2 regions of the Pseudomonas sp. F007 genome follow, and region 2 is predicted to be linked to the other one. Evidence: riboswitches for the same ligand, from Rfam matches in the RefSeq annotation. Region 2 holds a riboswitch; the other holds the start of a gene.

Region 1 (5,448 bases), on a different contig from region 2:
CAACTACTACCTGCAAACCGAAATCAACCCGGGGCTGGCCAGCCACGGCGGCCAGGTCAGCCTGATCGATGTGGTGGAAGACGGCATCGCCGTGTTGCAGTTCGGCGGCGGCTGCCAGGGCTGCGGCCAGGCGGACGTGACCCTGAAGGAAGGCATCGAGCGCACCCTGCTCGAGCGCATCCCGGAGCTCAAGGGCGTGCGCGACGTGACCGACCACACGCAGAAAGAAAACGCCTACTACTAAGGCGTTCGCTGCGACCCAAAAAAACGGCGCCCCGTGAGCGCCGTTTTTTTATGCCTGTGTACATCCCGATATCACGTGTCATCGTTGGCCTCCATCGCTGGCAAGCCAGCTCCTACAGGGTTTCGCATACATCACAGTATTTGTGACCGACACAAATCCCACTGTAGGAGCGAGCCTGCTCGCGATGAGGCCATCAGCCACACCGCATTCATCGAGGTTACATCTACGGCCTATACAAATGCGCATGTCCCGCGCGATACAGCGACGACTCGCTGAAGCTGTCACTGGCCAACACCCGGCCCACCAGAATCAACGCCGTGCGGCGAAAACCCTTGGCCTGCACCTTCTCGGCGATATCTGCCAGGGTCCCCAGCACCCAGTCCTGATCCGGCCAACTGGCCCGGTGCACCACGGCAATCGGGCAATCCGCGCCGTAATGGGGCAGCAGTTCAGCGATGATTTTCTCCAGGTGATTGACCCCCAGATGAATGGCCATGGTGGTGCCGTGGGCGGCCAGGCTGCTGAACGACTCGCCGGCGGGCATCGTGGTCTTGTCGGCATAACGGGTGAGGATCACGCTCTGGGCGATGTCCGGCAGGGTCAATTCAGCTTCCAGCAACGCCGCGCAGGCGGCGGTGGCGGTGACGCCGGGGATGATTTCGAACGGAATATCCAGTGCCCGCAGGTGGCGGATCTGCTCGCCGATGGCGCCGTACAGGCTCGGATCGCCTGAGTGCACGCGAGCCACATCCTGGCCTTGGGCGTGGGCCTCGTATATCAGCTCGATGATCTGTTCCAGGTGCAGTTCGGCGCTGTTGACCACCTGTTCGGCCTGATGGCCTTCGAGCACGGCAGCTGGCACCAGCGAGCCGGCGTAGATGATCACCGGGCAACTGCGGATCAGCCGTTGGCCCTTGACGGTGATCAGTTCCGGATCGCCGGGGCCGGCGCCGATGAAGTAGACGGTCATGGCCGGCTCCTGAGGGGGTAGGGAAGGGTGCAGATGAGCGATGCTCATGATGAAAAGGGGGATTATGGCAATGTTCGCTGTTGAAACTGTAGGAGCGAGCTTGCTCGCGAAAAACTTGAGGGCGCCGCAATTATTCAGGATGCTCGTGTCATCGTTAACGTTTTTCGCGAGCAAGCTCGCTCCTACAGGTGCAGGAAATCATTACCCCGCACACGCCAACGCAAAGGTCGCCTGCGCATACTTCTGCCGTGAAATCAGCAAGGTCGCCGGCGCCTGGGCCAGTGCTTCGGCCAGGGCGAGGGCAGAGCTTTCGGCGACGCCGTAACAACCCGTGCGCTCGAAAGCGATCTGCGACTGGTGGCTGAGCTGTTCTTGATAGCCGGACAATTGCTCGCTGCTGAACACGGTCAGCGGTAAACCCAATTGCTCAGCCAGTTCAATCAGACCAGGTTCATCGCGTTTCAGGTCGATGCTCGCCAGCGCGGTGATCGATTGCAGATCGATCCGCTGAGCCTGCAAGGCCTGATCGAGTAACGCGCGCAGCGTGCTGGCCGGGCAGCCGCGTTGGCAGCCGAGGCCGACCACCAGGGTCGGCGCCGCGCGCGTTTCACTCATGCCTGATAGTCACCTGCGCTTTTGCGTCGGAACAACCAGGCGCTGATCAGCCCCAGGGCCAGCCAGAACGCCACGTTGGTCAGCTGCGAAGCGATCTTGAACTGTGCTTCCAGGGCCTCGGGGGCGAGCATCGAATGCACGTCCGGTTGCGGTGCGCCGACGATGTGCGGCACCGCCAGGATGGCCACGCCGAGTGCCTTCAGCAGCCAGTTTTTGCCGAAGGCGATCAGCGCGATACCGGCAGCGGTAGAAGCGGCAGTACCGATCCACCACATCTGCCGTTGCGCCAGGTCGGCGGCGGCAGTACCCGGTAGCTCCGGCGGCAGGCCGAGGGTCGGCGCGAGCACGAAAGTGGCGTAGCCGGCCAGGCCCCAGAGCAGGCCCTGGGACGTGCGGGTCGGGGAGCGCAGGGTGTAGAGACCGGCGAGCATCAGTGCAAAACCGACCGCCACCACCAGGTTACCGCCGGTGGTCGACAGCACGCGCTGCCAGCCGTCTTCCGGTTCCCAGGCTTCGGCGTCGTGGCTGTGGGCAGCCATCGCCGAGTCGGCATGTTCATGCACGTGCTCTGCGACGGGCTCGGATTTCTCGTAGGTCTCGGCCTGCAAAATCAGCGGCGAGACCCAGAAGCTTTGCAGCAGGGTCAGCAGAAGGGCGGCCAGCAGCCCGCTGAAACCTGCGGTTTGAGCAATACGCTTGATCATCTGGGCAGGTCTCAGTGGCACGGGAAAGCGGCGCTGTGCCGGGTGTCATGAGCGGCGTTGTGCACGGCTTCGATGTGCGAGAAGCCGGCGAAATACACCAGGCAGGCACCGAGGATCGAGGCACTGAGGGCGGCCACCAGGCGTTGGCCCAGTGTGGTGGTGCCGGCGGCGGTGGCGTGGCGGGTGCTGCTGATGGTCGACATGGCGCTTACCTCTGGTCAGTCAGGGGTGATCCGTGCGCATGCAAGCCTCCGCGAGCAGGCCGCGGAAACTCAAACAGCGCCCGCCCACCGCGGGTTTGTTATTCAAGTATTGCGGGCCGGTCTCCGGGCTCACGAGGGGCTGGCACTGGCCAAACCTGCAAGAATCGCCTTCCCATGCCCTACAGCAGGCACAGTGGCTGTGATTCTTCGCTCGCTTACCGTTGCGGGGGCAGCACCGGACTGACATGGCTTTGGAGTAAAGCACATGATTCACCGGTTTCCCGTTTCACCCTGTGAAGGGCACCCGTAACAAGCTGTGTAGGAGAGCATGGGCGGGTGCTGGCGTCAATCCTGGGACCGGGTTGAACCCTTCGCGAGCAGGCTCGCTCCCACAATGGATCAGTGGCCACCACAAACATTGACCAGGCCCAGTACGATGCGTAGCCTTGCACCTTCGAGGTTCTTCGGCCCCAGCGCCGAAGCTAAGAAGGGAACGCGGTCGATGCCGCGGCTGCCCCCGCAACTGTGAACGGTGTCGTCGCTGCCAGGCCACTGCACGCTCTTTCGAGCGGCGGGAAGGCGCAGAAACCGCCAGTCGAAAGACCGGCCCACCGTCAGCCAGGAGACCTGCCTCGATCCAGATTCTCACTACAACCGGGCGGGGTGATCCGGTGGCGAACTGCTCCCGCGCGCGTCTGCGTTGCCGGTCCTCGTCCCGTATGCCCGCCACCTTGCCAAAGGGCATCCGATGAAAACACTGGCCAAACTCCCCGTCACCATCGTTACCGGCTTCCTCGGCTCGGGCAAGACCACCTTGCTGCGGCACATGCTCGACAACGCCCAGGGCCGGCGCATCGCGGTGATCGTCAACGAATTTGGCGAGCTGGGCATCGACGGCGAAATCCTCAAGCAGTGCTCCATCGGTTGCACCGAGGAAGAAGCCAGCGGCCGGGTGTATGAGTTGGCCAACGGCTGCCTGTGCTGCACCGTCCAGGAAGAGTTCTTCCCGGTGATGCGCGAGCTGGTGGCGCGCCGTGGCGACCTTGATCACATCCTCATCGAAACCTCCGGCCTGGCCCTGCCCAAGCCGCTGGTCCAGGCTTTCCAGTGGCCGGAAATCCGCAGCGCCTGCACGGTTGACGCGGTCATCACCGTGGTCGACAGCCCGGCCGTTGCCGCGGGCACCTTCGCCGCCTTCCCGGACCAGGTCGACGCCCAGCGCAAGCTCGACCCGAACCTGGACCACGAATCGCCGCTGCACGAACTGTTCGCCGACCAGCTGTCCAGCGCCGACCTGGTGATCCTCAACAAGACCGACCTGATCAACCCCGAAGACCTGGCCCGAGTGCGCCTGGAAGTCGCCGAGGAACTGCCGCCAGCGGTGAAAATCATCGAGGCCAGCAGCGGTCGCGTGCCACTGGACGTGCTGATCGGCCTGGGCGCCGGCTCCGAAGAGCACATCGACAGCCGCCACAGCCATCACGATCATCACCACGACGGCGACGATCATGACGATCACGATCACGACGCCTTCGATTCGATCTCCATCGAACTGCCGCAGGCCGATGAAAGCCTGCTGCTTGATGCCTTGACCCAACTGGTGGTGCAGCACGGCATCCTGCGGGTCAAGGGTTTCGCCGCCATCCCGAACAAGCCGATGCGTCTGCTGATCCAGGGCGTGGGCACGCGCTTCGACAAGCACTTCGACCGCCAGTGGGGCGCCGAAGAAGCGCGCAGCACGCGTCTGGTGCTGATCGGCCAGGAACTGGATGCGGCCCTGCTCGAAGCGCAACTGCGCGCCGCCCTCAGCGTCTGATCCATGCACCTGCTCAGGACCCAGCCCGGCGGATTCGTCTCCGAGGACAACATTGCCGATCTCGGGCAAACCCCCGCCGAGCTGGTGATCCTGTGCAGCGGTGACTCCAGCCTGGCGCTACTGGCCGAGGCCGCGCAGCAACTGCCTGAGGATTACCCGAGCCTGCGCCTGGCCAACCCGATGCAGGTGCAGAATCACGCCTCGGTCGACCTGTATGTCGATCAGGTGCTGCGCCACGCCAAAGTCATCCTGATCTCGCTGCACGGCGGGATTGCTTATTGGCGCTATGGCGTCGAGCGCCTGATCGAGCTGGCGCAGCGCGGCGTGCAGTTGATTCTGGTGCCGGGCGACGACCGTCCCGACCCGGAGCTCAGCGACTTGAGCACGGTGCCGGTGGCAGACCGCGAGCGGCTCTGGCACTTCCTGCGCCAGGGCGGCAAGCACAACGCCCTGGAGTTGTATCGCTGCCTGGCCAACCGTTGGCTTGGCCGCGACTATGCCTGGGGTGAACCGCAGGTTTTGCCACGCACGGCGATCTATCATCCGCATCACGCCCAGCCGAACCTGAAGGATTGGCAAGCCGACTGGCAGCCCGACCAGCCAGTGGCGGCGCTGCTGTTCTATCGCTCGCACTTGCAGGCGGCCAACACCGCGTTCGTCGATGTGTTCTGCCAGCGCATGCAGGCGGCGGGGCTCAATCCCTTGCCCATCGCCGTCGCCAGCCTCAAGGAGCCCGGCTGCCTGAGCGTGGTCGAGGACTGGCTGGACGAGGTGCAGGCGGCGCTGATCCTCAATACCACCGGCTTTGCTCAATCCAGCCCCGAGGCGCCGCACCTGCGGCCGTTCCGCCGCGACATCCCGGTGATCCAGGCGATCTGTGCCCAGGACAATCAGCC
Region 2 (5,448 bases):
GCTGGCGCAGCGTTCGATCACTGATGCGGATAAACCGCCAGGGCTGCATCAGGCCGACACTCGGCGCCTGATGCGCCGCTTCCAGCAGGCGGCGCAACAACTCCGGCGCCACCGTGCCGCCGCTGAAGTGACGCATGTCGCGTCGCTCGGCAATCGCCCGATAGACCGCCTGGCGTTCGGCTTCGGAAAATTCCTTGGCGCTCATGGCTGCTTCGCTGCAGGCGCGAGCAGTGCGGCAATCGCTGATGGATTGGAGGGGAAGTAGAAGTGCACGTAGGACGCGGTCATCCGCCCTTCACGGTAGACCGCCTCCGCTCCGCGCCCGCCATTGGGGCTCAGGCCACGAGCGATCGGCTCGAGGGTAGTGCTGGTCAGCGAGTGGTGGTAGGTGTGCCCGCGCAACGCGCCTTCCGGCAACTCCACCGCCTGTAACGCCAGCGCGGCCAGGCGTTTTTGCATCACCGCGTCGCCGCTGAGCAAACCGACCAGTTCGGCGCGTACGCCGTCGACGTCGGTCAGCGAGTCCAGCAGATAGAGCATGCCGCCGCATTCGGCGAGCAAGGGTTTGCCGGCGTCATGGTGGGCACGGATGGCGGCGAGCATGGCGCTGTTCTGCGCCAGTGCCACGTGGTGCAGTTCCGGATAGCCGCCCGGCAGGTAGAGGCTGTCCGCTACGGGCAGTTGCCGATCACGAATCGGTGAAAAGAAGCACAGTTCGGCGCCCATCGCCCGCAACAGGTCGAGGCTCGCGCCATAGGTGAAGGCAAAGGCTTCGTCGCGGGCCACGGCGATGCGCACCCCGGCCAGCAGCGGCTCGGCGGCGATCACTTCAGGCGCGGCAAAGGTCACCGCTGGCGGCAGTGCCACTTCGCAACTGCTGGCGAGGGCATCTGCCGCCGCGTCGAGACGCAGGTCCAGATCATTCAGCTCGCTGGCCTGGACCAGGCCCAGGTGCCGACTCGGCAACTCGATGCCGGTCTCGCGCGACAACGCGCCGTACCAACGCAAGCCTTCGGTCAGGCTGCCTTCAAGCAGCTGTGCATGACGCAAGGTGCCGACCCGGTTGGCCAGGACCCCGGCGAACGGCAGGTCCGGCTGATAGCGCGCCAGGCCCAGTGCCAGTGCGCCAAAGGTCTGGGCCATGGCGGTGCCATCAATCACCCCCAGTACCGGCACGCCAAAGTGCCGGGCCAGGTCCGCGCTGGAGGGGGTGCCATCGAACAGCCCCATGACCCCTTCGATGAGGATGAGATCCGCGTCCAGGGCCGCTTCCCACAACAGACGACGACTTTCCTGCTCGCCGACCATCCACATGTCCAGTTGGTACACAGGATTGCCGCTGGCGCGCTCGAGGATCATCGGGTCGAGAAAATCCGGACCGCACTTGAATACCCGGACCTTGCGCCCCTGGTTGCGGTGCAGGCGCGCCAGGGCGGCGGTGACGGTGGTCTTGCCTTGACCGGAAGCCGGCGCGGCGATCAGTACCGCCGGGCAGTGACGAGGGTTATTCATGAACAGTGACTCACAGTTCGACACCTTTCTGCGCCTTGATCCCGGCCTGGAACGCGTGCTTGATCATGCCCATTTCGGTGACGGTGTCGGCCAACTCGACCATCTCCGGCTTGGCACCGCGACCAGTGACCACCACGTGCTGCATAGGCGGACGGGCCTGCAGATCGCTGAGCACCTGATCGAGATCCAGATAGCCATGCTTGAGGGCAATGTTCAGCTCATCCAGCACCACCAGGCCGATGGCCGGATCTTGCAGCAGCTCGCGGGACACGGCCCAGGCCGCTTCGGCGGCGGCGATATCACGCTGGCGATCCTGGGTTTCCCAGGTGAACCCTTCGCCCATCACATGAAACCGCACCTGCTCGGGGAAGCGCCGGAAGAACAACTCTTCGCCGGTGCTGTTACGGCCCTTGATGAACTGCACCACGCCGCATTGCATGCCGTGGCCCATGGCTCGCGCGAGCATGCCGAACGCCGAACTGCTCTTGCCCTTGCCGTTGCCGGTGAGCACCAACAGCAGCCCGCATTCGTTGGGCGAGTTGGCAATGCGCTCGTCGATCACCGCTTTCTTGCGCAGCATGCGCGCCAGGTGTCGTTCGTCGCGTTCAGGGGAATCAGTCATGGGGGAGCTCTCCGTTGAGGCTGGATAACGGCGGGCAGGCATGGAAAAAGACGGCAAGAAGCCTGGCATCGCCCACCGTGATGCCGCTGGATGGATCAGGCCGGTCTCCGGGCTCATGAGCGGCGATTGGCCGGGCGCTGCGCCTTCCCATGTCGCAGCGGACACAGTGGCTGATGGCAGCGCTTTCACTCATTTACCGTTGCGGGGGCAGCGCCGGGATCGTCGCCCGTCCTGTCAAAGAACGCGCCCTCACCGGCTTCCCTGTTTCACTCGATCGACCCACGGGCCACCGAGCACCTGAAACAAGTCGCGAAGGTTAGTGGGTTGGGGGTGGAGCGTCAATTAAAGGAAGGCCCGGCCTGACCGATTGAACCTTCGGCGCCGCGCGCGCCTCTACCCATCACGCGATGTTATTAATGGGAGATCGGCATGCAAACGTCTCGCCTGACAGTTGTCCTCACCCTGGCCGCAGCCCTGGTCGCCTGCGGCGAGACCGCAGTCCTGAAAGTCGCCGAGGGCACTGGCCCATCGCCCGAACTGCCGGCGCCAAACAAGACCCTGCTGCCCACCGTCAACATCGCGCCTGCCGTGGGCTGGGCCGATGGCGCCAAACCAACGGCCGCCGCCGGCACCAAGGTTGGGGCATTCGCCGAAGGCCTGGATCATCCACGCTGGCTGTACGTGCTGCCCAATGGCGACGTGCTGGTGGCCGAAACCAACGCGCCACCCAAGCCCGATGACAGCAAAGGCCTGCGCGGCTGGGTCATGAAGCAGTTCATGGGCCGCGCAGGGGCTGCGGTACCCAGCGCCAATCGCATCACCCTGCTGCGCGACAGCAACCACGACGGTGTGGCCGAAACCCGCACAACCTTTATCGAGAACCTCAACTCCCCCTTTGGCATGACCCTGGTGGGCAATGACTTGTACGTGGCCGATACCGACCGCCTGCTGCGCTTCAACTATGTCGAAGGTGCAACCACGATCAGTTCGAAACCGATGAAGGTCATCGACCTGCCAGGCGGCCCCCTCAATCACCACTGGACCAAAAACGTGATCGCCAGCACCGACGGCAGCAAGCTCTACGTGACCGTCGGCTCCAACAGCAATGTCGGCGAGAACGGTCTGGACCAGGAGCAAGGTCGGGCGGCGATCTGGGAAGTGGATCGGGCCACCGGCAATCACAGGATTTTTGCCTCGGGCTTGCGCAACCCCAACGGCATGGCCTGGGAGCCGAACAGCAAGGCCCTGTGGACGGCGGTGAACGAGCGGGACGAGATCGGCAGCGACCTGGTGCCGGACTACATCACCTCGGTCAAGGACGGTGGTTTCTACGGCTGGCCCTTCAGCTATTACGGGCAACATGTCGACGACCGGGTCAGCCCGCAGGATCCGGCGCTGGTGGCCAAGGCCATCGCACCGGATTATGCCGTGGGCCCGCACACCGCTTCACTGGGCCTGACCTTCGCCCAAGGCAGCACATTACCGGCGCCCTTCACCGAGGGCGCATTCGTTGGCCAGCATGGCTCATGGAACCGTGAACCCCATAGTGGCTATAAAGTGATCTTCGTGCCCTTTCACGCCGGCAAACCCTCTGACCCGCCGGTGGATGTGCTGACCGGTTTCCTGAACAAGGATGAAGAGGCAATGGGCCGGCCGGTAGGCGTGGTGATCGACCGACAAGGCGACCTGTTGGTGGCCGACGACGTAGGTAACAAGATCTGGCGAGTATCCGCTACACGCTGATGTCAGCGTTTGCGACACAGCGTCAGGCCATCACCCAGTGGCAGCAACGACAGATCAACCCGCGCATCCTCCTTCAGCGCCCGATTCAAGGCCTGGATGGCGCGGGTATCTTCGCTTTGCGGATTGCTCTCCAGCACGCGCCCACTCCACAGGGTGTTATCGAACACCGCCAGCCCACCGGTGCGCAGCAAACGCAGGGCATGCTCCAGATAGGCCGGGTAATTGGCCTTGTCGGCGTCGATGAACATCAGATCGAAGCATCCACCCTGCCCCTCCCGCTCAAGTTCGGCCAGGGTCTGCAAGGCGGGCGCCAGGCGCAGTTCGATACGCTCGCTCAGTCCTGCTTCCTGCCAATAACGGCGGGCAGTGGCATTGTAGTCGCCGGGAATGTCGCAGCAGATCAATTTGCCATCATCGGGCAGCGCCGCCGCCATGCACAGCGCGCTGTAGCCGGTAAAGGTGCCGACCTCCAGCACCCGACGGGCGCCGGTGAGCTTGATCAGCAAGGCGAGAAACTGCCCCTGCTCGGGTGCCACTTGCCAGCGTGCCATGGGCAGGGCCTGGGTTTCGTCACGCAGACGGCGCAGCAGCGGCGTTTCGCGCAGCGAGACATCCAGCAAGTAGTGATAGAGGGCGTCGTCGAGATTAAGCGTTCGTGCAGTCATGACCCCCTCCGCCCACCCGGAACAAAACTAGGGAATACGCGCCAGATGCTCAGGCTGCAAGACGCGCTTGGCACTCAGGTAGGCACGCTGCCAATAGGCCTTGGACAGGCTGTCGAGCTTGACTGTTCCGCCGGTTGCCGGCGCATGCACGAAACGCCCTTCGCCGACGTAGATCCCGGCATGACTGACCTGGGAGCCGCCATTGGTGGCGAAGAAAATCACGTCGCCGGTCTGCAGGGAGTCCTTGCCGACACTCGGTGCCTGCATGCCGATCATTTCACTGGTGGTGCGTGGCAGGGAAATACCTGCTGCATCGCGGTAGACGTAGCCGATCAAGCCGCTGCAATCGAAACCTGAATCCGGCGTGTTGCCGCCCCAGCGATAAGGAGTGCCGACCAGGCCGAGGGCGCGAAACAGCACGTCGTCGGCGACCGGCGAAAAACTCTGGGTGGGGGCGAAAACCGGCGCACGGACCACTTTGGCAGGTGGCGGCGTGCGACTGGCGCAGGCGCTGAGCAGCGCGGCGCAGAGAATCAGTGCTAGGCGGGCCGACTTCGTCATCACAGAACATCCTGAACTGGCTGCGGCTTTCTCTGCCGAGAGGCTGAAAACAAAACCGCGTAAGCAGGGCTTACGCGGTTAGTTTTCAACAATAGATCAGAATTCTAGCGGGTACGCGCCAAACTTCAAGTAAGACTTTAAGTTTGCACTACAAAAAGAAGGGGCATTACTGAGGAATATCATTTTGTTGGACCGCCGGCGCTCTAACACGGTGGTTACAGCGCCGTTGCCCGATAACTTACTTGCGCGCGGTGACCGTGGTCGGAGCCATCGCAAGGGCGCGCTTGGCTTCGATGAAAGTCTTGCTCCAGTAGCTGTCGCCCAGGCTATCGACCCGCACGCCGC

What was found. A riboswitch is a leader RNA that binds a small molecule or an ion and turns the genes downstream of it on or off. The one in region 2 is predicted to bind cobalamin.
Region 1: linked by a shared signal. The riboswitch ahead of ACZYR5_RS27565 (CbtB domain-containing protein) and the one ahead of cobO (cob(I)yrinic acid a,c-diamide adenosyltransferase) in region 2 are both predicted to bind cobalamin.

What each region holds. Positions count from the first base shown of each region.
Region 1 is NZ_JBVATA010000012.1:120,601-126,048, forward strand. Features, by position in the region: gene nfuA (Fe-S biogenesis protein NfuA) at 1-244, shown strand, start outside; gene cobM (precorrin-4 C(11)-methyltransferase) at 468-1,214, opposite strand; gene ACZYR5_RS27555 (cobalamin biosynthesis protein) at 1,416-1,829, opposite strand; gene ACZYR5_RS27560 (CbtA family protein) at 1,826-2,533, opposite strand; gene ACZYR5_RS27565 (CbtB domain-containing protein) at 2,545-2,736, opposite strand; cobalamin riboswitch at 2,834-3,059, opposite strand; cobalamin riboswitch at 3,177-3,385, shown strand; gene cobW (cobalamin biosynthesis protein CobW) at 3,485-4,552, shown strand; gene cobN (cobaltochelatase subunit CobN) at 4,556-5,448, shown strand, end outside.
Region 2 is NZ_JBVATA010000001.1:268,261-273,708, forward strand. Features, by position in the region: gene bluB (5,6-dimethylbenzimidazole synthase) at 1-205, opposite strand, end outside; gene ACZYR5_RS01340 (cobyrinic acid a,c-diamide synthase CobB) at 202-1,512, opposite strand; gene cobO (cob(I)yrinic acid a,c-diamide adenosyltransferase) at 1,523-2,134, opposite strand; cobalamin riboswitch at 2,216-2,450, opposite strand; gene ACZYR5_RS01350 (PQQ-dependent sugar dehydrogenase) at 2,564-3,877, shown strand; gene ACZYR5_RS01355 (O-methyltransferase) at 3,880-4,542, opposite strand; gene ACZYR5_RS01360 (C40 family peptidase) at 4,570-5,103, opposite strand; gene ACZYR5_RS01365 (C40 family peptidase) at 5,342-5,448, opposite strand, start outside.